DNA from 2 places in the Bizionia gelidisalsuginis genome. Region 2 is predicted to be linked to the other one. Evidence: riboswitches for the same ligand, from Rfam matches in the RefSeq annotation. Region 2 holds a riboswitch; the other holds the start of a gene.
The links. A riboswitch is a leader RNA that binds a small molecule or an ion and turns the genes downstream of it on or off. The one in region 2 is predicted to bind S-adenosylmethionine.

Region 1: it holds a riboswitch for S-adenosylmethionine, as region 2 does, so the genes downstream of both, ES677_RS13855 (hypothetical protein) here and ES677_RS06105 (Na+/H+ antiporter NhaC family protein) in region 2, are expected to answer to the same signal.

The regions. Positions count from the first base shown of each region.
Region 1 covers NZ_VSKN01000028.1:22,042-26,656, forward strand. The annotation lists gene ES677_RS13820 (porin family protein) at 1-347, shown strand, start outside; gene ES677_RS13825 (FKBP-type peptidyl-prolyl cis-trans isomerase) at 422-1,408, opposite strand; gene ES677_RS13830 (RNA-binding S4 domain-containing protein) at 1,486-1,860, shown strand; gene ES677_RS13835 (phosphoribosyltransferase family protein) at 1,912-2,415, shown strand; gene ES677_RS13840 (shikimate kinase) at 2,407-2,925, opposite strand; tRNA gene ES677_RS13845 (tRNA-Lys) at 3,061-3,133, shown strand; tRNA gene ES677_RS13850 (tRNA-Leu) at 3,190-3,275, shown strand; SAM-I-IV-variant riboswitch at 3,378-3,475, shown strand; gene ES677_RS13855 (hypothetical protein) at 3,537-3,965, shown strand; partial or broken gene ES677_RS13860 (transposase) at 4,407-4,615, opposite strand, start outside.
Region 2 covers NZ_VSKN01000006.1:30,094-34,708, forward strand. The annotation lists gene ES677_RS06100 (SCO family protein) at 1-618, shown strand, start outside; gene ES677_RS06105 (Na+/H+ antiporter NhaC family protein) at 636-1,928, opposite strand; SAM-I-IV-variant riboswitch at 1,982-2,079, opposite strand; gene ES677_RS06110 (nitric-oxide reductase large subunit) at 2,523-4,615, opposite strand, start outside.

The sequences.
Region 1 (4,615 bases), on a different contig from region 2:
AAACTGATTATTCTTCAGGTAGTTTTAAATTACAAAAACTAGACGCTCCACTTTTAGTCGGTTTACATATAATTGGTCCATTGCAAGTGTTTGCAGGCCCCTCTCTACAGTATATTATAGACTCAGATTTTGAAAACGCAACAATCGGCGATTTTAAAAGTGATTTCACCGTGGGACTCAATCTAGGTGTTGCATTAAGCTTTAATAAAGTAGGGATTGATCTCCGCTACGAAAGAGGTTTTAATGACAAAGAAGTATCTTTAATTAGTGATAACTCCACGACTAATATAAACCGTTTAGATGTGCGAGCGCATCAGCTTATTTTATCGTTATCAATTTTACTATAGTGTTTAAAATTAATCACAAAAAAAAGCCAACTCGTTCGAGTTGGCTTTTTTTATTTTGTGATTTGCTTTTTATATTAGTTGTTCTCTATAGATTCGGTAGATGTTGCGTCTAAATAATTAGGCGTTCCATTTCCATTTGTATCATCATTAGTAGGATCTCCGTCTTCATTAATATCTTCATAACGTGTTAAAACACCGTCACCATCATCATCATTATCAATAAAATTTGGCAATCCGTCGCCATCAGTATCATCGCTAAAACCATAACCATCACCTTCTAAATCTTCTAAGTGTGAAGGCACGCCATCTAAATCAAAATCGGTATTACTTCTTGTAATAACTCTAAATCTAAAGAAAACAGGAGAGTAACTAGGTATTTCATTTACAGTAGAAGAAAAATACCCTAACCCTGAAGGCACAAAAACAGCACCAATTCCATGATTATGATAAACTGTTTCTCCACTAGCGTTATCGGTAAACCCTTCAGAAGCTTTAAACTTTACCAAGCCTTCTCTAAATCCGGTAATAACTCCAGCTTGAGCGCCCACAGCTGTTAAATTAAAAGACGTATTAACCGTTACAGCGCTATCAAAAATAGTCCCATCTGGCAAAGATCCTTTATAGAGTACAGATGCTTTATCAAGACGGTGAACATCGTCTCCTAAACCTTCTCTAACTTTTAATATATAGAGCTCATAATCTACCCCATCTTGATATACCGTATCTATTTCTAATTTTGGATACGTAGCACTATTTAAAAAAGACATAATAGACAAATCTGTAGACGTTTCCGTGAGCTCGGTAAATTCTATCTTATAAGAATCGTTTGGCGTTATAGTTGGTGGCGATGTAGATAAATCACTATAAGCAAGATTTTCTTGGAATTCAGCATAATTAAAAGTGTAACTTTCTAAAAACGCTTCAATGTCGACTCTATTTTCATTATAAACTTCTTGTCTGTCTCTTTCAATAAATTGAGTGGTAAACTCATCATCCTTTTTACAAGACACCAGAATAATACCGATAGCAAATGTTACTAAGAAAAGTTTTGTTATTTTCATAATGCTTATTTTTGCTGCAAGATAAGTTTAAATATAATTTTGTACAATATCATTAACGTAGAATTTAAATTAATTATATGCGAATAGATAAGTATTTATGGTGTGTGAGATACTATAAAACCCGAAGCATTGCCACAACGGCATGTAAAAAAGGACATATTAAGGTAAACGGACAAGCTGCAAAACCTAGTCGTGATGTATTTGCGACCGATAAAATCGAATTAAGAAAAGATCAAATAAACTATTCTTTATCTATTCTAGATGTGCCACCAAATAGGGTTGGTGCTAAACTAGTAGATATTTACAGAGTGGACACCACCCCGAAATCAGCTTTTGAAGCGCAAGAGTTGTTGAAACACGCAAAAGATCACTATAGAAAAAAAGGGACTGGACGCCCCACAAAAAAAGACCGAAGAGATATCGATGATATTTATAAAGAAAATGAATCGTAAAAATTGGTTTTAATAACAATTCAACTCTATATTTGACTAAAATAACTTCGTATGACAACTTTAAAAAACAGTATTTTATCTCACGACGAGATTAATCATAAAATAAAGAGAATTGCTTATCAAATTTATGAAAGCAATATGGATGAAACTGAAGTTATTTTGGCAGGAATTGATCGCAATGGCTATATTTTAGCTAAAAAACTAAAAACGGTATTAAGTAAAATTTCGCCTATAGCGCCTATTCTTTGCAAAGTGAGCATTGACAAGAAAAACCCTAGAGCAGTAATTAAAACGTCTTTAAAACCTGAAAAGTATACTAACAAATCTGTGGTATTAATTGACGATGTTTTAAACTCTGGAACCACTTTAGTTTATGGTGTACGCCATTTTTTAGACGTTCCTTTAAAACAATTTAAAACGGCTGTTTTAGTTAACAGAAACCACAAAAAATTCCCTGTAAAAGCCGATTTTAAAGGCATTTCGTTATCGACTTCATTAAACGAACACATCGATGTTATTCTAGAGGGCAAACATTTTGAAGCCCGATTACAATAGTTTTAATTGAAGTTCTTCTAACATTAATTCAGAATTTTTATTAGCATCTACGGTAAAATTGGCTTGGTTATAAAAATAGGAACGTTCAAATAAATGCTTACCAATAAACTCTGTAAGTAAGTCTTCAGTTTTTATATGTGCAATTAATGGGCGTTGGTGCTTTTCTTGCTTTAAACGTTCTACTAATGTAGGTATCGACGCTCTTAGATACACCGATTTTATATTTTCTGCAGTGCCTATTACGTCCATATTATCGTAATAACAAGGCGTTCCTCCCCCTAAAGCAATAATAATGGTGTCCTCACGCGCTAACACTTCTTGCAAGTATTTGCGTTCCACTTTTCTGAAATAAAGCTCACCGTGCTCTTCAAAAATAGATTTTATCGACTTATTTTCTTTCAACGCTATATAATTATCTAAATCTATAAATTCGTATTTTAAAATTGTAGATAGTTTTTTGCCAATAAAAGACTTGCCTGAAGCCATATATCCTAAAATAATTATTTTCATTTTTTGAGCTTATGAATTGATTTTGAAAAACATAGAAAATTGCTTTGCAAAAAAACGAAAAAAAAAGCAATACAGACTTGTGTAATTGATAAAAGGTTATATATTTGCACCCGCAATAAGGCTACAAAAAACATTGACCTGGTAGCTCAGTTGGTAGAGCATCTCCCTTTTAAGGAGAGGGTCCTGGGTTCGAGCCCCAGCCCGGTCACTAAAAAAGTTAAGCATCGCTTAACTTTTTTTTTGCTTTATATTTTTTTTAATACTGCGCACGTGGCGAAATTGGTAGACGCGCTGGCTTGAGGGGCCAGTGACCGCTTTAGGTCGTGGAAGTTCGAATCTTCTCGTGCGCACTTTAAAAAATCATCTTTTAATTTATACCCTATTCAATATTTTTATACATTTCTCTATAGTTACTGTATATTTTGTAGTCTCATTTAATTTTTCTATATTTATAACTTCATTATGAATCTCTTTAATGAGATAGCAACCTGCGACAACACGCGAAGGTGCTTAAACAATGAGCCTTTACAAAGGAAAAAAGTGTTTAAATCCTCACTTTATTTTAGCTTATTTGTTATCGCAGTGTTTTATTAATCTTAAACATTATAACTATGAAAACTGAATTAATTAAACTAAAATTGAAAGCAAACTCCTCAACTGGAGAAACTGCTCTGCACATTAAGAACACATTTATTAAAGCTTGCGAATCGCTAGACACTTCCATTTTTGAACCTTTAATAGAGGAAGATCAGAATTTTCAAGATCTTGATAAATATAGGTTTCTAAAGTCTATGAAAGTTGTATTTGACTCTTGTAAAGAAAAAGGATTTAAACAAACCACGATGATTAAAGGTCACTGCGAAAGTTGCTATTGTGATCATAAAGTATATCAATTTTACACCAACCAACTTGTACCCGCTTTTGCCTACATTATACACGAGGAAAACAGCCAAATTGAAGACATCTTTGCGTGCAACTTAAGTAGTGGTATGAGAGTTGTTGAAATGGGTAATTTACTAAATTACGATTTTTGGAAATAAATTCCAATCCTATTCTAGCTACTTAAATCTAGTCTTTTAAAATGTCACGAAAAATAAAATTCAAAACATATCTGAGTTTAGAAATGGTATTCTACAATATAAAATTCGATGAAGTCCCAACAAACTACGTTCATAAAGAGTGGTGATTACACGATACAACTATCGAAGGGATACCTGCTTTTCATAAACTTCAAAAAGGAATAGATAATTACGATTTTATCCCAGATATTAAATATTAAGGACTCATTAACGTACAAAAATATGCCATTATACCTTATAAATGTAAAAGCTTTCACTCAATAAGAGCTGTTACTAGCAAACAAAAGCAAGAGATTGTAAAAATTACATTTTTCACACCTTCCAAAATTAAAAAATAATCACCAAAATGGAATTAAACTAAGTCGTTGTGGATCAAGGAATGTTTTTGGGGAGTGACATAAATTAGGCATATAATTTAGTAAGTCTAAACAAGAAAAACTTAACATCTCTTACGCCTCTAAACATCGACCTGAACTCTTTGATTTTTGCATTAAAAGATTCCGCGGAAGCATTGGTGCTCCTGTTGTTAAAATAATTCAAAATTGGTTTGTAATGGATTTGTATAGACCTTGCAATGGTATTGAAGGACTTAAAGTTTGAGTTTTCTACTT
Region 2 (4,615 bases):
ACATTAATAAGTTGCAAAAATAAAGAAGATAAAATAAGTAAAATGGCTGCATTGCCTTATTATAGCGAAGCTAGTTTTACACCACATTGGTTAGCTCTAGATAGTGAAGTATTACAAACGTTTCATAAAATTAAAGACTTTAGTTTAACAAATCAGAATGGAGAAACGGTTACTCAAAAAACGTTTAATGATAAAATTTATATTACCGATTTCTTTTTTACAACCTGCCCTGGAATCTGCCCTAAAATGACAGCTAATATGTCTATATTACAAGATGAATTTTTAAATAATGACAGCATTATGTTATTATCGCATTCTGTAACTCCAGAAACCGATTCTGTTTCAGTATTAAAACAGTATGCCGATAAAAAAGGCGTTAATAGTGATAAATGGCATTTAGTAACAGGAGAACGTAAAACAATATATGATTTGGGCAGACACTTTTATTTTGTTGAAGAAGATCTCGGTGAAATGAAAACAGATGACGACTTTTTACATACAGAAAACTTCGTGTTGATAGATACAAACAAGCATATTAGAGGTATTTATAATGGGGTAAATGCTACGGCAATACAACAACTTATAGACGATGTTAAAACATTGAAGCTAGAAAATTAAGTTTTAAGTTTATTGCATTATTCCCTTTTTAAGCCTATAAACAATGCTGTCGACACAAAAAGTAAAAGTAGGTACCAGGTATTAGAGAGTAAACCGAGGTAGCCTATTTTTCCGTTAGCGAAACTCAAAATCATTAATACTTGAGCGCCGTATGGCAAAATACCCTGACTAATACATGCAAAAACATCTAGAATGGATGCTGTTTTTTTGTTATCTAAGTCGTATTCGTCATTAATTGATTTTGCTATAGATCCAGAAATAATAATAGCAACCGTATTATTTGCGATGGCGACATTAATACTCGAGACTAACGCGGCAATCCCGAACTGCGCTGTTTTCTTATTTTTTATTAGGGTTTTTATTTTCTGCAAAATAAACGCAATGCCACCATTTTTAGCAACCAAAGCTGCTAAACCACCGGTTAATAGCGAGAGTAGGAATATTTCGGTCATATTGGTAAAGCCTGAGTAGGCGATACGCGTAAATTCGATAATTGAAAAATCGTTATAATACAGTCCTAAAACCCCCGCGGAGAGTACACCTAAAACTAAAGTTACGAATACATTGATACCGATAAGAGATAAAATTATAACAATTAAATACGGGGCTATCTTAAGTATGGAATAGGTGTAATCTAAAGTTTCCGGTGTATTAGTCCCTAGACTTAAGCCTTGATAAATAAGAATCCCGATTGTAAAAATAGCAGCTGGTAAAGCTATTTTAATATTTTCTTTAAACTTGTCACTCATTCTAACCCCCAAAGACTGTGTGGCAGCTATTGTGGTATCGGAGATTACCGATAAATTATCGCCAAACATAGCCCCCCCCAATAGAGCACCACATAAAATACCCAAAGACAGATCCCCTTTATCTGTAAACCCAATAACAATAGGGGCTAAAGCTACAATAGCACCAACGGAAGTTCCTGTAGAAACCGACAAAAAAGCGGCAATAATAAAGACGCCAAAATAAATATATTGAATGTTTATAACATCTAACCCTAAGTTAACAATGGTATCTACACTTCCGGTGGCTTTGGTTACTGCAGCAAAAGCGCCTGCTAGTAAATAGATTAAACACATCGTTAGTATTTTATCGTCTCCACAACCTTTTAAAAGCGTACCGATTTTTGAATTTACAGACTGTTTAAATATAAGGAATGCTGCAAGAATTCCTGCAATTACGGCTATAGGAGCGGGTAGTGCATAGAAATCATTTTGAATGAGCCCGACACTTAAAAAAGTGATGATAAATACAAAAAAAGGTAGTAACGCCTTAAAGCTTGGGGTAATAGATTTAATCTGAGTCATTAGTCTGTTGTTGCAGAATCGCAATAATAAAATAACAGCAAATAAAGGGGAATTGAGTTAACGTTTTTTCCAAAGTATTTGGCTTATCATTTGTAGCACCTTGCTCGTTACTGCAGGTTGCTATCTCTTTTTGAGATTCTTGATAATTAAGTGCACAAAACTAAATCATTTTTGATTACTAAAACTTAAAGCTTTGTTATTTTTTAGAAAGATTTTAAACGTGTAACTGAAATTTGAGAGCTTAAAACAGTTATAAACACAGGCAATCATCAAATAAAATAAAAATATAAAAGTGCACTGTTTCGGGTGAATTTATAATAATGAATTGATTTTCAGTCGGTAATAGCATTAGGGTGAAGAAAACTTGAAGAGGGGTTAAAGTTGAAAAAAAATAATTTACGACCATTGAAACTAGAGCTATTCCGCAGAAAACAATAGAAAAAGAAACAGTATTGTCTCATAAAAGACGCAAGACTAAATTTTAACTATTTAAAAAACGAATCTGTTTTTAATCGTGTCACTAATATAAAAGTAAAAAAAAAGAGGTCGACATAACTATGTCGACCTCTTAAAAAACTCTTTAATTGTTAAAAACTATTCTATATTTTTTCTTCGGAAATTGTATAAGGTTTCATCAATCGTGAACCAACAGAAATAGAAGATTCCGGCAGAGAAAATGATATCACCAATCATACGCATCCATTTAAGGGTTTGAACCACTGGAGAATAGAGTAATTCGGCTTCTCTAGCATACGAGTATCCTTTGGTGATAGACGTATACGCCTGAATGATTCCTATGGGTAATAAACTAAACAAAACCATTGCTGTCAACCCGATATTTAGTAACCAAAAGGCACGCTTAAGTTTAGTGTTTTGCCACACGCGATCTGAATAAAAACGAAGACAGATAATAATGAAACCCATTCCTAACATTCCGTACACCCCGAATAAAGCGGTGTGAGCGTGCACTGCAGTAGTATTTAAACCTTGAATATAGTACAATGCAATTGGCGGATTAATTAAAAAACCGAATACACCAGCCCCGATGAAATTCCAGAATGCTACAGCGATAAAGAAAAATATAGGCCATTTGTATTTCTGAATCCAATCTTTACTTTTTAATAAATTCCAGTTTTCTCTAATTTCGAAGCCCATTAAAGTTAATGGTACCACTTCTAAAGCACTAAATGTGGCTCCTAAAGCGATGGCTTGTACGGGAGTTCCTGAATAGTATAAATGGTGTAGTGTTCCTATAATTCCACCTGCTAAAAATATCGCTGCCGATGCTACCGATACGCGACCAGCAGTTTTAGGGGAAATAACTTTCATTCTAGAAAAAATAAAAGCGATAACTACCGTCGCAAAAACTTCGAAGAAACCTTCTACCCATAAGTGAACTAGCCACCATCTCCAGTAATTAATAACGGGTAAACTACTGTTTTCGCCATACATTAAGCCGGAGAAAAAGAACATACCAATCGCCATAACAGAGATTAATAAAATGATAATTAAGTGCTTGGACTCGTCATTTTTTCTAATAGCAAATATTAGGTGTCTGCTGACCATAATAACCCATAAAACGAGGCCTATTGCTAGAAATATTTGCCAAAAACGTCCTAAATCCATATACTCATACCCTTGGTGACCAAAGAAAAAGTTGGTCGTTAAATCTAAGAATTGGTGTACACCAAGCCATTCGCCAAGCATAGAGCCTAAAACGATAATTATTAAGGCAATAAACAGGAAGTTAATACCAAATACTTGGTATTTCATTTCTTTACCAGAAATCATAGGAGCTAAAAATAATCCTGTCGCTAACCATGTTGCGGCAATCCAAAAAATAGCTAATTGTGTGTGCCATGTTCGTGTGATTGAATAGGGCAAAATACTAGATAAGTCGAAACCAAAAAACGCCTGACCTTCAACGGTGTAATGCACGGTTATAATACCTAAGACAACTTGTAAAGCGATAAGTAAAGAAATAACAATAAAGTACTTTAATACTGCTTTTTGAGACGATACCAATTGCAATTTCGCTAAGGGATCGCTATTTGGTTTTTCTAAAACTTCACCTTTTTCATGGTTTCTTAAATAATAGTAGGTCAACATCCCAATAAATAGTAACAGTAAAACGATAGATAATCCAGACCAGATTAACGAATCGTCTGTAATTAGGTTATCAATTAACGGTTCGTGTGGCCAGTTAGACGTATACGTATAATCCTTTTCTGGTCGGTTTGTACTTGCCGCCCAAGAGGTCCAAAATAAGAATGCATTTAGTTGTTCAAGCTTCACTTTGTCGGTTAATGCGCCTTTTGGAATGGCGTATTGTTCGTGACCATCAGAAAAAATAGAACTATAATGTTTTATGTTTGCTGAAATCGCATCCCAACGAATTTGCGAAATGGTAATGGTTTTAGTGTCGGCATTAAACGTATTAGTTTTAATGTCTTTAATTAAGCGGGCTTTAATGGCTGCTTTTTTCTCGACATCTAAATCGTTGTAAGCAGTATTAAAATCGGTTTGCGCCCAATGCTCTAGCATATAAACGGCTTCTTTATGTATCCAATCGGCTGTCCAGTCTGGAGCAACGTAACTTCCGTGTCCCCAAATAGAGCCCACTTCCATACCACCGATCGATTCCCATACATTCTGTCCGATTTGTATATCGGCTTTGGTGTAAACGC